Regions from separate parts of the Gallaecimonas xiamenensis 3-C-1 genome, predicted to be linked through region 2. Evidence: predicted binding sites of a transcription regulator. Region 2 holds the regulator's gene; each other region holds the start of a gene.
The links. Region 2 encodes Fur, which represses iron uptake genes when iron is present. Its sites were predicted from a motif close to ATAATAATGAGAACNACTATCAA; they were not measured.
Positions count from the first base shown of each region.

Region 1: the regulator Fur is predicted to act here: its motif matches at 2,494-2,516, upstream of B3C1_RS03190 (TonB-dependent siderophore receptor).
Region 3: the regulator Fur is predicted to act here: its motif matches at 2,741-2,763, upstream of B3C1_RS14385 (TonB-dependent hemoglobin/transferrin/lactoferrin family receptor).

Region 1 covers NZ_AMRI01000003.1:186,072-192,228, forward strand. Annotated here, with positions in the region: gene B3C1_RS03175 (polysaccharide deacetylase family protein) at 1-411, opposite strand, end outside; gene B3C1_RS03180 (YfaP family protein) at 469-1,644, opposite strand; gene B3C1_RS03185 (hypothetical protein) at 1,906-2,466, shown strand; gene B3C1_RS03190 (TonB-dependent siderophore receptor) at 2,616-4,697, shown strand; gene B3C1_RS03195 (DUF3592 domain-containing protein) at 4,801-5,505, shown strand; gene B3C1_RS03200 (DUF3592 domain-containing protein) at 5,674-6,157, shown strand, end outside.
Region 2 covers NZ_AMRI01000001.1:152,268-158,424, reverse strand. Annotated here, with positions in the region: gene B3C1_RS00780 (hypothetical protein) at 1-495, opposite strand, end outside; gene B3C1_RS00775 (alpha/beta fold hydrolase) at 606-1,361, shown strand; gene B3C1_RS00770 (DUF2788 domain-containing protein) at 1,414-1,635, shown strand; gene ybfE (LexA regulated protein) at 1,635-1,934, shown strand; gene fldA (flavodoxin FldA) at 1,940-2,467, shown strand; gene B3C1_RS00755 (DUF4442 domain-containing protein) at 2,497-2,976, opposite strand; gene fur (ferric iron uptake transcriptional regulator) at 3,105-3,548, shown strand; gene B3C1_RS00745 (oxidoreductase) at 3,582-5,609, opposite strand; gene sppA (signal peptide peptidase SppA) at 5,798-6,157, shown strand, end outside.
Region 3 covers NZ_AMRI01000022.1:13,508-19,664, forward strand. Annotated here, with positions in the region: gene B3C1_RS14365 (aldo/keto reductase) at 24-1,013, opposite strand; gene B3C1_RS14370 (LysR family transcriptional regulator) at 1,111-2,022, shown strand; gene B3C1_RS14375 (DUF2750 domain-containing protein) at 2,119-2,466, shown strand; gene B3C1_RS14380 (hypothetical protein) at 2,463-2,651, shown strand; gene B3C1_RS14385 (TonB-dependent hemoglobin/transferrin/lactoferrin family receptor) at 2,811-4,958, shown strand; gene B3C1_RS14390 (YaeQ family protein) at 5,005-5,541, opposite strand; gene B3C1_RS14395 (hypothetical protein) at 5,620-5,919, opposite strand; gene B3C1_RS14400 (glutaredoxin family protein) at 5,906-6,157, opposite strand, start outside.

The DNA.
Region 1 (6,157 bases), on a different contig from region 2:
GTGAAAGGCCTGGCTTGCCTGCTGCCAGGCGCCAAGGCTGTTGTCATGGGGTTGTTGGCTGGCGGCCACCAGGGCTTCCCAGCTTTTGGCGTCCTGGCATTGGTGGCAGGCCATGGCGTAGTTGCCCTGTAGGCGCAGCTGGGTCAGCTCGCGCCATTGCTGGACGCTGGCCATGTCCGGGTTGTCCACCTGGGTAAAGGCGGTGACGGCGGCGGCATCATCCAAGGGGGTGGCTGCCAGCAGCCGGGTAAATTGGCGGATCTCCGCCGCCGAGGCCTGGTCAAAGGCGCTGCGGCTGTCGATAGCCTGGGGCCAGAGCTGGCGGTCCAGGGTGGCGACCTTGGCGGGGCCGGCGGCCCAGGCTTGGGGCAGGGTCAGCAGGGCCAAGGCGGCGATAAAATAAGAGCGCATCTGTCGTCCTTTTCTTGTGCGTGGAAAGAAAAAACCCCGCCGAAGCGGGGCTTGGGATCAGTGCAGTTTCTGCTCCATCCGTTCTATGCCTTTGTCGTAGGCGCTGTGGGCGCGCAGGGACTTGGCTTTACGGTAGCTGTCGAGGGCATCCTGCCACTGGCCTTTGGCCTCGTAGATACGGGCGATGTTGTAGTAGCTGCTGGCCTGGACCCTGTCCTTGCTCTTGCCGCTGGCCAGTTCGATGGCCTTGCGGTTGGCCCACAGGGCTTCGGCGGTGCGGTCCAGTTTCTGGTAGGTCAGGCCCAGGTTGCTGTAGGCCTGGCCGAAGTTGGGATAGAGGTTGATGGCGTCTTGGAAGCGGTACATGGCGCCCATCAGATCCTGCTGGTGATAGAGCTTCTCACCCTGGGTGTTGTAGCGCTTGGCTTGCTGGATGTCGGCGCTGCTGACCAGGTTCTGGGGGTCAAAGCTGTCGCTTGCCAGCAGGTCCTTGAGGTAGGCATCCAGGCCCTGGGGGGTCAGGTTCTTGTAGCTGTTGATGTCCTGGAAGGCACCGTTCTCGTCGATGCCGAACACCAGCCAGCTGTTGCCGTTTTTACCGGGCTGAGGCCGGTAGGTGCGGACCAGGGTCTGGCCTACATAGAGCTGAACGCTGGCTTGGCTGTCGGCCATGGCGCGGGCAATGGTACCGCTGGCATTGCTGAAGTCATGGACGGCGTAGATGTATTTCTTGCCTTGCTGCTTCTTGCTGACGGTGATGGTCTCGGGGCCATAGGAGGTGGTGTCGTCCACGTCCAGATTGGCTTGGCGGCCGTTTTTCTTGGCGAAATAAATATGACTGCCGGGGAAGGCCATGTGGGAGTCCAGATCCTTGGGCGAGGCGCCCCAGGTCAGTACCACCCGCAGGCCGTCCAGGTTGTCCATCACCGGGGACAAGGCATAGGTGAAGCCGTCGCAAGGGCAACGTACTACCAGGGTGGAGTAGCCTTCCTTGTCTATGATCATGGTGGTGTCGGCATCATCGGAGATCTGGGCGCTGGCCTGGCCGGCGGTGTTGCTGGTGGCGCGTTGGGAGCTTTCACCATTGCGCTGCCAGGTGATCTTGGCGTCGGCCAGTTTCTGATCCTTGACCACGGCGCTCAGCACTTTGACGTTGACGCTGTCGGCGGCCTGGGCAGGCAGACCCATGATACCGGCCAACAACAGGGCCGGGAGTCCAAAATACGGCTTCATGTACATGTCCTTTGAATGTGTCGGTGAATCTGGGCTGCACTCCGCCTTCCAGGCGAAGTTGGCAGGCACAAGAGTCTAGCGACAATAACAGGGGATAACTACGGTCAAGGGCGGGAAATTTTCCGGCCCCAAGAAGGCAAGTCACTGTAACGCATTGCTTTTGGAGGGAGCCTGGCAGGTAAAGATAAAGGCCGATACTGAAGGTGGGGGGCCATTTGGACGCCTTTTGGCTAGGTGGCCCTTTTACTCCAGGTGTTGTCCATGGCCTTACTGCGTATCCTGCTGCTACCGCTATTGCTGGTGGGTTGTGCCAGCCAACCTTTCCACTACAGCCAAACCCCCACGCCTCTGGTTCAGGGCCAGAGCCAGTATTTCGTCGGTGCCGTGCGCATCAAACTGGTCAATGGCCCAGGTGGCGACCCCGACAACCTGGACTTTGCCGACCAGCAGCAGCTGACCCGCCACTTCACCGCTTTGCTGAAAGCCAACCTGGCCAAAGGCAAGCAGTTGGCCGCCCGGCTGGCGGATGCCGACGCGGTGCTGGAGCTGGACATGGAATATGTACGGCACTTCAACTTCGGTGGGCGCAGCCTCAACAAACCGGAGGTGTCCTTTTCCGCCTACCTGCTCAGCCCCGACCACAGCTTACGGCCCCTGGCTGATTTCAGGGTGGCCCGCTTTACCACCCGCTATCCCCAGCCCCAAGACGCCGAGATCAACGCCGAGATCGCCGCCTACCGCTGGGATGACAAGGATGAACCCCGGGATCTGGCGCTGATCGCCCAGTCCATCGCCGAGGACTTGGCAAGGGTAGGGGATTAGCAGAGTGAGCCAGCCTTCCGCTTGAATATGCAAATGGGAATGATTATCATGCGCTGATTCTTGTCGGGACCACTCCCGGGCTCCAGCAATACCCAGAGGTTGCAGGGCCGGCCTGGAGCGGCCCTGTCGCCGTTATGGGATAAAAGATCATGCTGCGCAAAACCCCCCTTACCCTGGCCCTTTCTGCTTTGCTGGGCAGCCTACCGGCCCTGGCCGACGACGTTGAGCACCTGCAAGTCACAGGTAGCCAGATACAAAAGGCCAACACCGCCACCGGCCTGCCCCTGTCACAGCGGGAGACACCCCAGTCCCTGACCGTGATGGACCAGGACCTGCTGCAAGATTTCAACCTCGACACCCTGGTCAAGGTGCTGGAATTCACCCCTGGGGTGACGGTGGAAAAGGTGGAAACCGACAGGACCTATTTCACGTCCCGGGGTTTTGAAATCAACAATTTCCAGTTGGATGGCCTAGGGGCACCCTTCTATTCCAACGTGGTGAACGGCGATACCGACATGAGCCTGTTTGAGCGGGTGGAAGTGGTGCGCGGTGCCGCCGGCCTGATGGCGGGGGTCGGTAACCCCTCTGCTACCGTCAACCTGGTACGCAAGCGTCCTACCGCCGAAACCCAGGGGCAGGTGACCCTGAGCCTGGGCCGCTGGGACAACTACCAGGGTGAGTTGGACCTGTCTGGCCCCCTGGCTGAGGGGCTACGTGGCCGCTTTGTGGCCAGCCACAGCGACAACCACTCCTATATCGATGATTACAGCAAGACCCTTTCCTCGGTCTACGGGGTATTGGAGGCCGATCTGGGGCTGGATACCCTGCTGACCCTGGGGGCCAACTACCAGGAAGGCAAGCCCAAGTCTCCCATGTGGGGCGCCCTGACGCTGGTCTATACCGACGGCTCGGCCACCCATTTTGACCGCTCGTCCAACACCTCGGCCGATTGGGCCTACTGGAACAGCTACAACACCCAGGCCTTTGCCGAGCTCAAGCACCAGTTTGGCAACGGCTGGAACGGCAAGCTGGTCTATGAATACCGAAAATCGACCCAGAACAGCGACCTCTTCTATGTGTATGGCACCATCGAACCCCAAACCAATGTAGGGTTGACCGGGTACGCCAGCCGTTACGACCTGGACTCCAAAGCCCAGCAGCTGGACGCCTCGGTCACCGGCCAATACCGCCTGCTGGGACGCAGCCACGACTTGACCTTCGGCGCCAGTTGGGTCCGTAACGAACTGACCGACCTGTCCCTGTACGATTTCACCAATGGCTTCCCGCCCATCGGCGACTTTACCCAGTGGCACGGCCAGGCTCCTTATCCAAATCTGGTGGAAGGGGCTACCGGCTCCGACATCGACGACACCCAAAAAGCCCTTTATGGCGCCACCCGCCTACACCTGACCGACCGGCTGGCGCTCATAGGCGGTGGCCGCCTGATCCGCTACAAAAGTGCCGGCGACAGCTATGGTGCCAACAAAGGCAGCGAGGTGAAGGACAAGCTGGTGCCCTACGGCGGCCTGGTTTTTGACCTCAGCCAGAGCCTGTCTCTCTATGGCAGCTACAGCGAGACCTTCCAGGCCCAGGCCGAGCAGGACATCGACCAGCGCCGCCTGGGGCCCACCGAAGGCAAGAGCCTGGAAGGGGGCGTCAAGGGTGACTGGTTCCACGGTGGCCTCAATGCCAGCCTGGCGCTATTTAAAAACCAATACGACAACCTGGCCCAGAGCCTTGGTCAGAACGGCCAGGGGCGCACTTACTACCAGGGCTTCGATTATGAATCCAAAGGGGTAGAGGCTCAGCTCTCCGGCCAGCTGACCGACGAGGTCAAGGTGCTGCTGGGTTACACCCAGTTGAAGATCGAAGGGCAGGACGGCCAAGAAGCCCGCCGTTACATTCCCAAGCAAAGTGCCAAGGCCTTGGTCAGCTACAATCCCCAGGCATTGGATGCCCTGCGCCTGGGGGCCAGCCTGCGTTGGCAGTCCAAGGTCTTTGTGGATGTGGTGGCCGACAGTACCCCGGACGGGGATCTCATCAGCCGTGTCACCCAGGGCGCCTACGGCATCTACGGCCTCTTTGCCCAATACCAACTCAGCCCCAGGTTGCGCCTGGCCCTGAACCTGGACAACCTCACCGACAAGCACTATTACAGCAGCCTGATGTGGGACCAGGCCTTCTACGGCAGTCCCCGTAGTTACAACCTGTCCCTGTCCTGGGATATCTAAGCCCATCAGAGCCGCCGCCGGGCGGCTTTTTTTTTGCAGAAATTGGGCTCCTGAGCCGCTTTGTGGTAGAAATGCCCGCCTATCTCGCTACAAGGATGTTTTTATGAATAAAACCATCGCCCGTATCTGCCTCATCTTTGGTGCCTTGGGATTAATCATGTCCCTGGCCGCAGGCTACCTGGCCTGGAGTAAGGTGCAGTTTATCGAGGGCGCACAGCAGGTTGAAGGTGAGGTGATAGACCTGCACCAATCCCGCTCCAGCGGCAGCAGTTCCAGCAGCTATTACCCCGAGATCCTCTATGTCACCCAAAGCGGTGAAGCCCTTACCCATGTCAGCAGCACCGGTTCCAGTCCGCCGGCCTACGATATCGGGGAGCGGGTACCTGTCTATTACGATCCCAAGAACCCGCGTAAGGTCGAGTACGGCAGCGGCTTCTCCCTTTACGGCGCAGCCATCATCCTGGGAATACTGGGTGGTACCTTCCTGATACCTGCCCTGGTATGGCTGGTGGTGACCAGGCGCAGCGCCGGGCGCATCAAGCGCCTGAAGGAAAGCGGCCACAAGGTGCTGGCGGACATCAAGGCGGTTGAAGAGGACGGGCGCATCTCCGTCAACGGCCGCTTCCCCTATCTGATCGTAGCCCAATGGCAGGACCCCAAAACCCAGCTGGTATACCGTTTCACCAGCGACCAGCTTTGGTTTGATCCCAGCGATTTCCTGGACAGGGACCAGGTGGCGGTACTGATAGATCCGGCCAACCCCAGTTGCCACTGGATGGACATCGGCTTCTTACCCAAGCAAGCCTGAGCCGAAGAGCCGCCCTGAGGGCGGCTTTTTTATGAGCATATTGAGCAGGTTAAAGGCGCTCCTTGTGAGCGCCGCTTTCCTTTAGGGCAAGCTTATTCTCGGCGGCCGCGACGATCCCCATCGCCAGCGGCCCCTGGACCTTGGGTCCGGCCCTAGCAAGGATGTGTCATGAAAACCTCGACCCTGCTTACCTACCTGTTCAGCCTGCTGTGCCTGGCCCTGATGGGGGTTGGCTACGGCTTCTATTACAACTCGGCCCGTTTTATCGACAGGGCCACCGAGACTCAGGGCACAGTGGTGGAACTGGTGCGCTCGCGCAGCGCCATGCCCCTCAACTACCACCCGGTGGTGGTCTTTACCGATGCCTTCAACCGCACTGTGGAATTCCAGGCCCGCCAGGGCAGCAATCCGGCTCGCTTCAAGCGTGGCGACAAGGTGACCTTGCTTTACGATCTCAATGAGCCCCAGCAGGCCAAGCTCAAGGATTTCAGCGGTTTTTGGGGCGCCGCCATCGGCTTTAGCGCCGCCGGCCTGGGCTTTGGCCTCTTGGCCGCCGGCATGGCCCTGTCGGCTATGCTGGCCCAGCGCCGGGAAAGCCGGCTCAAGGTACATGGCCTGCCGATACTGGCGCGCTTTGTGCGGGTCGAACCCA
Region 2 (6,157 bases):
GGCAAAGGCTTTGACAGCTTCCTCGTCGTAACCTAACTCCGCCATGACTTGCGCCACGATAGTGCGTTTTTTCTCGGTGTTGTTGTTGGTCACTACCCAGTATGGGCTACCGCTGATGGCCTTGGGATTGGTGGACTTGCCAGCCTGGTTCAGCTCTTCGCTGCTGGTGGCAAAGTAGAGGCGGTCGCGGCCCCGGATATTGAGCACCACCCCAAAGGCGTCACCATGGCGCTGGTAAAGCTCGGTCAGGGCGCCGATAAAGCGGCCGACGGCGCTGTTGGCTTCCATCTGCGGTTTGGCGGCTGGGGCAGCAGGAGCAGCCGCAACGGCGGCAGTGCTGGCGACCTGGGGCTTGTCCTGAAGCTTTTCTTGCGGCTTTTCCAGGGGGGCGAAGCCCAGCAGGCGGCGCAGGATCTCGGAGGCGCTTTCGCCGATGTTCTGGGTATTGGATGCGATGTAGTGATACAGCTCGTCATCGACTTCGATGGTTTTCATGCCTTATCTCAAGGTCTTGTTCATGTCTTTGGCGATTATACATAGGCAGCCGCCATTTGCATGCCCGCCTCGACCTTTGCACAATAGCAGCCCCTTGTAGGAGGCAGCAGATGCTCAATTATCAGCAAAGGGGCCAGGGCCCCGACGTTATTCTGGTCCATGGCCTGTTCGGGTCCTTGGACAACCTCGGCAATTTGGCCCGGGCCCTGGAAGATGCCTTTACCGTCACCACTGTGGACTTGCGTAACCACGGCAAGTCCTTTCACAGCGACGACATGAGCCTCAACGCCATGAGCGAAGACATCATCAGCCTGATGGACGCCCTGGGCATTGCCAAGGCGCACCTGGTGGGCCACTCCCTGGGGGGCAAGGTGGTGATGCAGGTGGCCCTGAGTCACCCCGAGCGGGTGGCGCGCCTGGTACTGGCCGACATAGCCCCTGTCACCTACCAGCACCGCCACCACGACAACGTCTTTGAGGCCCTGACCCACGTCGACCCGGCCGGCTACAACAGCCGCAAAGAAGTGGAAGAGGCGGTCAGCCCCTATATCAGCGAGCCCGGGGTGCGGCTTTTTATCCTCAAGAACCTGCAAAAGGGCGAACAGGGCTTTTACTGGCGCCTTAACGTGCCGGTGCTGGTGTCCCGTTATGACGAGGTGCTCAAGGCCCCCGAAGGCCAGCCCTTTAGCGGCCCTACCCTCTTTATCAAGGGCGGCGACTCCCCTTACCTGACCGAGGCCCACAGCGGCGCCGTGCAGGAACGCTTTCCTGGGGCCAAACTCAAGGTCATCAGCGGCACCGGGCACTGGCTGCACGCCGAGAAACCGGCCGTGTTCAATAAGTTGGTCAGGGACTTTTTGAGCTGACCGGTCGCCTTGGGTATAATCCGGCGGTTCTTGTGAAGGGTAACGGCAGTCCATGCTGGCAGAGCACTATGAAACCCTAGAGGCGATAGGCCTCAACCTGTTTTTTCTGGCCATCTTCGTATTGATAGGCCTGGCCATCCAGGATGTGCTGAAAAGGGGAAACGTACCTAAGTTCGGCCGCTATATCGTCTGGCTGGTGCTCTTTCTGGGGTGTGCGGGGTTTATCTCCAAAGAAGTGATTAGACTCATCTGGGAAAGTTCAGGTATCGGTTAATGGCCAAAGAGAGTTCGGACAGGATAACCATTGACCTGTTTGCCGAGGAAAAACGCCGGGGGCGTCCAAAAACCAATCCCCTCCCGCGCCAGGTACAACTGAAGGTCAACAAACGGAACCAGATCAAAAGAGACAAACAAAAAGGGCTGAAAAGGGTGGAACTGAAAGTCGAATCCGCCCTCTTTGATACCCTCAACGATCTGGCCAAAGCGCAAAGCATCAGCCGTAGCGAATTGATAGAAAACATATTGAAAGCCGGCGTCGAGGAGCTCGATGCCGCCAACACCGAGAGGAATTGAGTCGAATGGCATCTGTAGGTCTCTTCTTCGGCAGCGATACCGGTAACACCGAAGCCGTCGCCAAAATGATCCAGAAGCAGCTGGGCAAGCACCTGGTGGAAGTCCACGACATCGCCAAGTCCAGCAAGGAAGACATCGAGGGCTTCAGCCTGCTGCTGCTCGGCATTCCCACCTGGTACTACGGTGAATCCCAGTGCGACTGGGACGATTTCTTCCCCACCCTCGAAGAAATCGACTTCTCCGACAAGCTGGTAGCCATCTTCGGCTGCGGCGACCAGGAGGACTACGCCGAGTACTTCCTCGACGCCATGGGCACCCTGCGCGACATCATCGAAGCCAAAGGCGCCACCATCATCGGCCATTGGTCCACCGAGGGTTACACCTATGTGGCCTCCAAGGCCATGGCCGACGACAACCACTTTATTGGCCTGGGCATCGACGAAGATCGCCAGCCCGAACTCACCGCCGAGCGGGTGGAGAAGTGGGTCAAGCAGGTATACGAAGAGATGTGCCTGGCCGAACTGGAAGACTAAAAAAAGCCCCTCGATTGAGGGGCTTTTTTTCAGACGCCGGGGCGGTAGCGGCGCTTGAGGCGGATATAGAGGGTTCGCTCTATTTTGGCCACCAGGTCCCCTTTGCCGTCTTTGACGTCGGTGACGATCTGCGGCAGGTGCTTCTCCCCGGCCACCGTCGCCCCTTCAATCTCGGCCAGCATCTGCTCTGTCACCTGGAATTCGGCGTAGACTTTACCTACACCGGGCTTCTCAAAATGGATTTTGGCGGCCCTGTCCCAGACATGGTAGCGCTTGCCCAGTATCCCCATCAGCATCAACGCATAGATGGGGTCTGTCATGGCAAAGAGGCTGCCGCCGAACTGGGTACCGTTGGCATTTTTGGTCCAGGGCCGGTTTTTCAGCTCCACCCGGCAACGGCGAAAATCTTCAGACAATTCAACGATACGGATCCCCGTAAACAGAAAAGGCGGCCAGAAATTCAGCAGATGCCGGATCCGCGTACCTTTTTTAAACAACCATGCTTTCATCATTCACCTAATCGATAAAATCGAACAAATACTGGTATCATGCCACTGGTAAAGGCCGGCCCACTTGGGTACCTTTCTCCTGATAACCAACGCGGGCTATCCCGCCCAAAACACGAACAGGACCATTCATGGCGGACGAGAATCAAGCGCTGCGCGACGCTGGCCTCAAGGTCACCCTGCCCAGGGTCAAGATCCTTGAATTGCTGCAACAGCCCGACTTCCAGCACATCAGTGCCGAAGATCTCTACAAAAAGCTCATTGAGCTGGGCGAAGAGATCGGCCTGGCCACCGTCTACCGGGTACTGAACCAGTTCGATGACGCCGGTATCGTTACCCGCCATCACTTTGAAGGCGGCAAATCCGTCTTCGAACTCTCCCAAAAACACCACCACGACCATCTGGTCTGCCTAAAGTGCGGCTTGGTGGTGGAGTTTATGGATGAGGTCATTGAACAGCGCCAGAAAGCAGTGGCTAAAACCAACCACATCAAACTGACGCACCACAGTCTCTACCTCTACGGCGAGTGTGAAGACACCGTCTCATGCGACAAACGCCGTCGCGGTGAAGACTGAAAAGAGGCCAGGTTATCCTGGCCTCTTTTTTTCCTAGAGCCGGGCCGCCAATTCGGCGCCCTGGCGAATGGCGCGCTTGGCGTCGAGCTCAGCCGCCACGTCGGCGCCACCGATAAGGTGCGCCTGCACGCCCTTGTCGGCCAAGGCCTGCCACAGGCCCTTGTTGGGCTCCTGGCCGGCGCAGAGCACAACCTGGTCCACATCCAGCACCATGGTCTGTTCGCCCTTGCGGATATGCAGGCCGGCATCGTCGATGCGCTCGTAGCTCACCCCTGACCACATCTTGACCCCAAAGTCTTTGAGGGTCTGGCGATGCACCCAGCCGGAGGTTTTGCCAAGGCCCTTACCCACCTTGCTGGCCTTGCGCTGCAACAGCCAGATCTCCCGGTGGGCCTCAGGTTTTTGCGGCACCTTAAGGCCGCCCGCCGTGCCCAGAGCCTGGTCCACGCCCCACTGGGCCAGCCAGCGGTCCTTGTCGAGGCTGGCCGAGGGGCCCTGTTCTGCCAGGAACTCGGCCACGTCAAAGCCGATACCACCGGCGCCGATAATGGCCACCTTCTTGCCCACCGGCTTGTTGTCCCGCAGCACGTCCAGGTAGCTCAGCACCTTGCTATGGCCGACGCCGTCTATGGCCGGCCGGCGCGGGTTGATGCCGGTAGCGATAACCAGCTCGTCAAAACCGGCCTCGGCCAAGCCCTCGGCGGTCTGGGGCGCGTTCAGGCGCACTTCCACAGCCAGGTCAGCCAGGCGGTTTTTGAAGTAGCGCAGGGTCTCGTAGAACTCTTCCTTGCCGGGAATGCGCTTGGCGTAGTTGAACTGGCCACCAAGCTCGGCGGCGGCGTCCATCAGCACCACCTGATGGCCCTTCTCGGCGGCGTAGCAGGCAAAGGCCATACCGGCCGGGCCCGCCCCCACCACGCCGATGCGTTTGGGGCTGGCGGCGGTCTTGAAGATCAATTCGGTTTCAAAACAGGCCTGGGGGTTGACCAGGCAGCTGGCCCTTTTCTGCTCGAACACGTGGTCCAGGCAGGCCTGGTTACAGGCGATACAGGTGTTGATGCGGTCGGCGCGGCCTGCGGCAGCTTTGTTGACGAAATCCGGGTCGGCCAGCAGCGGCCTTGCCATGGACACCATGTCCGCCTGGCCACTTTGCAGGATCTCCTCGGCCACCTGGGGGTCGTTGATGCGGTTGGTGGTAATAAGGGGCACCTTGAGGCCCTCGGCCTTCATCTTGGCGGTGACCCAGCTAAAGGCGGCCCTTGGCACCGAGGTGACGATGGTGGGGATGCGCGCCTCATGCCAACCGATACCGGTGTTGATCAGGGTCACCCCGGCCTCTTCCAGCCAGCGGGCCAGCTGCACGGCGTCGTCCCAGGTCATGCCCTCTTCCACCAGCTCCAGCATCGACAGCCGGAAGATGATGATAAAGTCGCTGCCGACCCGGCTGCGCACCGAACGGACGATCTCCAGGGCCAGGCGGGCGCGGTTTTCAAAGCTGCCGCCCCAGGCATCGCTACGCTTGTTGGTGCGGCTGGCCAGGAACTGGTTGATAAGGTAACCCTCGGAGCCCATCACCTCGACCCCGTCATAGCCGGCCTTTTGGGCCAGGTAGGCGGTCTTGGCAAAGGCCTTGATGGTGCCCTTTATCTGCCGCTCGGACATGGCGCCGGGCTTGAAGGGGTTGATGGGGGCCTTCTTGGCGCTGGGGGCCAGGGAAAAGGGATGGTAGGCATAACGGCCGGCATGGAGAATTTGCAGGCAGATCTTGCCGCCGGCCTCATGGACCGCCTGGGTCACCACCTTGTGCTTTTTGGCCTGGAAGCCAAAGGACAGCTGGCTGCCAAAAGGCGCCAGGCGGCCACGGAAGTTGGGGGCTATGCCGCCGGTGACGATAAGGCCGACGCCGCCTTCGGCGCGGGCCTTGTAGAAGGCGGCCATCTTTTCAAAGCCATTTTTTTCTTCTTCAAGGCCGGTGTGCATGGAACCCATCAGCACCCGGTTTTTCAGGGTGGTGAAACCCAGGTCCAGGGGGCTGAGCATATGGGGATAGGCTGCATTCATCGCTCAAGTGTTCCTTTTCTTTTTTGGCAAGCCTACTCATCCGATGAGTTGGAATCAACAAACCGTTACAAATTCGGCTTCGCATCGGCCCCGCTATGCCATAGCATGCCATAGCATGCCAAAAGACATTGAAGATCAAGGAAGCACAGACCCCTATGCTGACGATGTTAAAAAAGGTTTTTTCCATCATGTGGAAGGCCCTGAATGGCCTTCGCCGCCTGGTGATGAGCTTGTTGGTGCTCTTCATCGTGATCGCCATTATCGGCTCTTTGGGTGAAAGCGAAGGGCCGGAAGTGCCCAAAGACGGCGCCCTGCTGCTGAACCTGGACGGCGTGCTGGTCGAGAAGGCCAAGACCGTCGATCCTCTGGAGGCGGTGGCCCAGGAGCTGCAAGGCAGCAAGGAGCCCCCCGAAATTCAGATGAGCGACGTGCTGGACGTTATCAAGAACGCCAAGGACGACAACCGCATCAAGCTGATGGTGCTCAAACTCGATGGCCTGTGGACTACCAGTCCCGACAAGCTGATGACCATCGGTGACGCCATCAAC
Region 3 (6,157 bases), on a different contig from region 2:
CAGGCGTTACCTGCCCTTGCCACTTATTGCGGCAACAGCTCCATCACTTCGCTGCTGTACCGGCTGCCGGCGACAGCGCCTGTCGGAAACACCGCCTCAATTTCAGCCAGCTCCCCGGGGCTCAGGTTAACCGACAGAGCCCCCAGGTTGTCTTGCAGGTAACGGCGGCGCTTGGTGCCAAAAAGAGGCACCAGGTGCTCGCCCTTGGCCAACAACCAGGCCAGGGCCAACTGGCTGGGGCTGACCCCTTTATGATCGGCCAGGGCCTTAACCGCATCCACCAACGCCAGGTTCTTCTGGAAGTTCTCCCCCATAAAGCGGGGATTGGAGCGGCGAAAATCACCGGGTTCAAAATCCTCTACCGAGCGAATGGCGCCGCTCAGAAAACCGCGCCCCAGGGGGCTGTAGGCCACAAAACCCACCCCTAATTCGCTGCAGCAATCCAGCACCTGGCGCTCGGGGTCGCGGGTCCATAGAGAGTACTCGCTTTGCACGGCGCTGATGGGGTGTTCCTTGTGTGCCCGTTGCAAGGTGGCGGCGTCCACTTCGCTCAGCCCCAGGTAACGGACCTTGCCCTCCTTGACCAGTTCGGCCATGGCCCCCACGGTTTCCTCCACCGGTACCGCCGGATCCATTCGGTGCTGGTAGTAAAGGTCGATGTGGTCGGTACCCAGTCGCTTGAGGCTGCCTTCGACAGAACTGCGCACATAGTCAGGGCGGCCGTTTACCCCCCGCTTGCCGGGATCGGTCGGGTCCCGCACTATGCCGAACTTGCTGGCCAGGAAAACCTGCTGACGCCGCCCTTTAAGGGCCTGGCCCACCAGGGTTTCGTTGCTGTAAGGACCGTAAATGTCGGCGGTATCCCAAAAGTTGAGCCCCTGTTCCAGAGCCAGATCCAAGGTGGCTAAAGACTCGCGGTCATCGCCATTACCATAGAACTCGCTCATACCCATGCAGCCCAAGGCCAGGGCCGATACCAAAGGCCCATTGGCCCCCAATTGACGTTGTTTCATTGCAACCTCCTTGCGTCAGGTGCCTAGCATGGCCCTGTTGACGATTGGGATAAACACCGGCATAAGGGTTTTACTGTTTGTAAATCACGAACAATCTATGGACCGCTTTCGAACCCTTGGCATCTTCCTTCGGGTCTGTGAGGCCCGCAGCTTCACCCAGGCTGCCAGCAGCCTCAACCTGCCCCGCTCCACCGTCACCCAGGCGGTGCAGCGCCTGGAAGCCCAACTAAAGACCCAACTGCTGGTGCGCACCACCCGCCAGGTTAGCCTGACCCCGGAAGGGGAAACCTTTGTCGACAAGGCTCGGCAATTGCTGGCGGATTGGGACGAGCTGGAAGGCTTGTTCCTGCCGAACAAGGCCCCAAGCGGCGTACTGCGCATCAACCTGCCCACCCGCCTGGCGCGGCTGGTGGTGATCCCGCATCTGGCCGACTTTCACCAACGCTACCCCAAGATCGCCCTGCAACTGACCATAGCCGACCAGCCCATAGACCCGGTAAAAGAAGGGGTGGACGCGGTGCTGCGGGCCGGCCCCTTAAAAGACAGTAACCTGCGGGCCCGCAACCTGGGCCAGATGCCCCAGGCCACCCTGGCCAGCCCAGGTTATCTGGCCCGCTTCGGCACTCCGTTGGACCTCGACCAACTGGCCGGGCACCGCATGGTGGCCTATGCCCTGCCTTCAAGTGGCCGTATCGAGCCTCTGGATTTCACCCTGGCCGGCCAATGCCAGACCCGCATGCTGCCTTTTGACTTGAGCACCAACGGCGCCGACGCCTATGTGGCCGCCGGCCTGGCCGGGTTCGGCCTTATCCAGGGGCCGCGCTATGACCTTGAAGAGCAGGTGGCCAAGGGGCTACTGGTGGAGGTGCTGCCAAAGACCCCGCCACCGCCCATGGCCCTGGCCCTGCTCTACCCTGCCAACCGCCACCCCAGTCAGCGCCTGCGCTGTTTCAGTGACTGGCTGGCCCGCTTGGTGGCAGAACTCGGCATAACCGAAAGCGGGGTGTGACAGAGGGCCCACCCTTAACAGGCGGCGAAAAATAATCGCGCAACACCCTGCTTTTAAGGCGATAATGTCGCCGTCCCCTCTTTAAGGATCCCCCCCATGACCCAATGGCAAAAAAGTTACGACACCTTCCTTGAGACCATCCAGCAGACCGGCGAACTGTGGAGCCTGAGCTGTGAAGAAGGCTGGGTTGTTTGTGATTCGGCCGAGTTCGAAGACGCCGAGGTCATGCCGTTTTGGTCCAACAAGGCGGACGCCCAGCGCCACTGTGTCGACCAGTGGGCCGACTACCAAGCCGAGCGCATCAGCCTGTCCGACTTCGTGGGCCTGTGGCTGCCCAACCTGGCCGAGGACGACATCCTGGTCGGTCCCGACTGGAACGAAGAACTCGAGGGCCTGGAACTGGAACCCGGCGACATCGCCGAATCCCTGATGGGGGAACAATGAACGTCAACAGCGTACAAGTCAGCGGCGAATACGAGGCACTAGCGGCCCGTTTCGGCAACGAGCAAATTCGCCGTGAAGGGGCCATGGCCCTGGACCTGATTGAAAGCGCCGCCCAGGTTCAAACGATGCAGGCACCACCGGCCCCCAGTGGCGCCATGGGTGCGCACATCGACCTTGAGGTCTAAAAAAAGCCCCGCCTAAGCGGGGTTTTTTAATGGCTGCACCTGGCGCCACAGACAAGGCGCCTGACTTTATTAGCAAGAAACAAATGCAATTGATATTGATTATCATTTGTAAAATGGTAGTCTCCCTTGGCACTTTGCTGAACAAGGGAATCACACGCCATGAAATCGCCTGCCCACTGGACCCTGCTGGCTCTGAGCTGCGCCGTCAGCCAGGCCCTGGCCAATGATCAAAACCTTACCCAGGCACCGGATGACAGCCTGGAACGGATCACAGTACAGGGCCAAAGAAGCCCGGCCATCCACCCCGACGCCAGCAGCGTCGTTATCGATGAGCAGCAGATCCGCCGTAACCTCAGCACCGATCTGAGCGACGTGCTGCGCTACGAACCCGGTGTGACTGTCACCCGTGATGAGCGTTTTGGTATTGGCAGCATCAACATCAGGGGTATGGACGGCGACAGGGTCAAGATCCTGGTTGACGGTGTCGAACTGGCGGACAGCTATGGCCCCACCACCACCTACCTGCAGTCGGGGCGTAATACGGTGGATCTTGATGCCCTGCAACGGATGACCATCATCAAAGGCGGCAATGTCAGCGCCGGCTCGGGAGCTTTGGGGGGCGTGGTGCAGTTTCGCACCAAGGAAGCCGCCGACTACCTCAAGGCCCAGGGGGATGACAGCCAACTGCTGCTCCAAGCCAGTTATCGCAGCGATTCTGAGCGCTTTAGCGAAACCGCCACCCTGGCCAACCGCATCGGAGACCTGGAATCCTTGCTGGTCTACAGCCGCCGCGACGGCAAGGAGACCGACAACCACGGTGGCGGCAGCGACGACAGGGGCCCCGGGCGCGGCGCCGTCAACCCGGCCGACACCCAATCCGACAACCTGCTCGGTAAACTGGTCTGGCAGTTGGGCGCAGACAACCGGCTGGGGCTGGTTGCCGAGCACTTTAAAGGCCGCTCCAAGATTGATCTTTATTCGGAGAGCACGGCCGAAGCCCTGCATCGCTCTGACGACGACATCCAGCGTACCCGTGTTGGCCTCTTCCAGGATCTAGCCGCAGAACAGCTGTTTTTTGACCAGCTCCACTGGCAGCTGGACTTCCAGAAAACCCGCACCGAGAACGGTACCCTGGTCGACAGTGCCAGCAGTCATCGTTTTGTGAACCGTTTCTACGACCAGCGGGGCTACCAGGGCCGGGCCGATCTGGCCAAGCAACTGGACAACCACCGACTGCGTTACGGTGCCAGCTACCAGCGCCAGGAATACGAAAACCTCAATCGCAATACGGTAGATGGCCAAACCGATAGCAGCCGCTTCTCCCCCAAGGCGGACGGGGATATTGTCGGCCTCTATATGGAAGACCACTGGCAGCTGAGCGAGGACTTTGCGCTGCTGCCGGCCCTGCGCTACGACCACTACCATTACCAGACTCAGGCCGACCAATATGTGGCCGACTGGGGCGACAGTAAGAACAGTAAACTGACCGGCCAGTTGGGTTTCGAGTGGCAACTGGCGAGCGGCCTTGGCCTCTTTGGCCGTTACGGCAGCGGCTTTCGTGCCCCCACCATCAACAACCTCTATTACTACTACGAAAACAACGTCAGCTTCGGTGGTAACCAGTTTTCCTACATCATCAGGCCCAACCCGGATCTCAAACCGGAGCAAAGCACCTTTGCCGAGCTGGGCCTACGCCTGAGCGGCACCCAGGGCCAGGCCGAGCTGGCCTTCTTTGACAACCATTACCGCAACTTTATCGAAAGCCAGGTACCCCTAGGAGCCAGCCCCGAATACAGCCTGGGGGAGTTCACCGCCATGAACCTGGACAAGGTCCGCATCAAGGGTTTCGAGTTCAAAGGCGCCCTGGATTTGGCGGCATTCTGGGGCAGCACCTTGGACGGCCTGGCCCTTAAGGGCGCCGTGGCTTACGCCGAAGGCGAAAACACCGGCGATGACGAGCCATTGGATTCTATCTCGCCCTTGCAGCTATTCAGCGGCCTGGACTACGACGCGCCAACCGGCCAGTGGGGCGCCAGCCTCAACCTGACTTGGACTGCGCGCAAAAAACGCAGCGACATCAGCACCGCCAACCAATGGCTGGCTACGTCCAGTTTCACCACTGTAGACATGACCGCCTACTATCAGCCTCTGGAAAGGCTGCGGTTGTCGGCTGGCCTCTACAATCTGTTCGACAAACAGTATTGGGTCTGGAGTGAAGTACGTACCCTCAGTACCCAGAGCCAGAATCTGGAGCGATACAGCCAGCCGGGGCGCAACTTTGGCCTGGGCTTGCAATACCGCTTCTAAAAACGCTAAAGCCCCGCCTAAGCGGGGCTTTTTCATGGCCGGCGTCTTAAAGCCAGCGGTCGATACGAAACTCTTCCGAGCGCTCACCGTCGGTCAGCAACCAGCTGCCTTCCATCAAGGTGGCGCTCAGGCTCATGTTCTTCTGGGCAAAGGCCGCCAGGGCCGGCAACTGCTCAAAGCCGAGGTTAAAGACCTCCAGGCGCCTTAGGGCCTTGATCTCATCGCCAAATTGCTTCCACCATTGCTCGGCGCCCCGGGCGCCGTAGGAATAGACCAGCACCTTCTCGGCCCGGGACAGGCCCTGCTTGATGCGCTTGACTGTGGGTTCCCCCAGCTCTATCCACAACAGGATACGGCCGTCCGGGGCCTTGAGCCACAGATCCGGTTCGTCGTCGGTGCTGATGCCTTTGGTAAAGGCCAGGTCCGCATCGGCATTGGCGATAAAGGCCAGCAGCCGCACCATCAGGCGGGTCTCGGTTTCCGAAGGGTGGCATGCCAGGGTCAGCGGGTGTTCGGCGTAGTAATGCCGTTCCAGATCGCTGATGTTCAATTGCGCCTTGTAGATGGTTGCACCCAGTGCCACTGCCCTTTCCTCATTTACCTGCCTTGTTGGCAGCGCAGTGTCCGCTAAAGGCTGGCCCCTGTCCAGAAGGAGCTTGGCTCAGGGGCGGTCGGGAAAGGAAAGCAGGTGGCTAAGGCCTGGGTCACTGCCACCACCCACTTCGGCATCGCAGTAGCCTTCGGTGACCAGGGTGGCTTTCCTGATGCCCAGGTCCCAGAGCCAACGGCAAGCTTGGGAGGCAGACACAAAACGCAGCGGCGCGCTGCCGCCTTGGGTGATCCATAAGATCTTTTCGCCCAGGCGCAGCCGCAGCTGGTAGATGATGGTTTCGGTGGCGACCACTTCCACCGGCGGCTTGAAGCCGTTGGCCAGCATCGCTTTAAATTCAGAGATCGTCATTGTCGGTCATCCCCGCCCAAAATCCCTTGGCCTTGGCTTGATGCCAGGCCTCTTTGGTACGGTCAGGGGCAAAGCCCCGGATCACCTGATCCCCTATCACCAGGATCGGCAGGTTACCCCGGCCGTAACGCTGCTCGACCTGAGAGGCCTCGAGGGCATAGTCCAGGTTTACCCTGTCCACCGGTATCTCGAGTTCCTCAAGCAGACTGTCGGTGCGCAGGCAGGCCGGACACCAGTC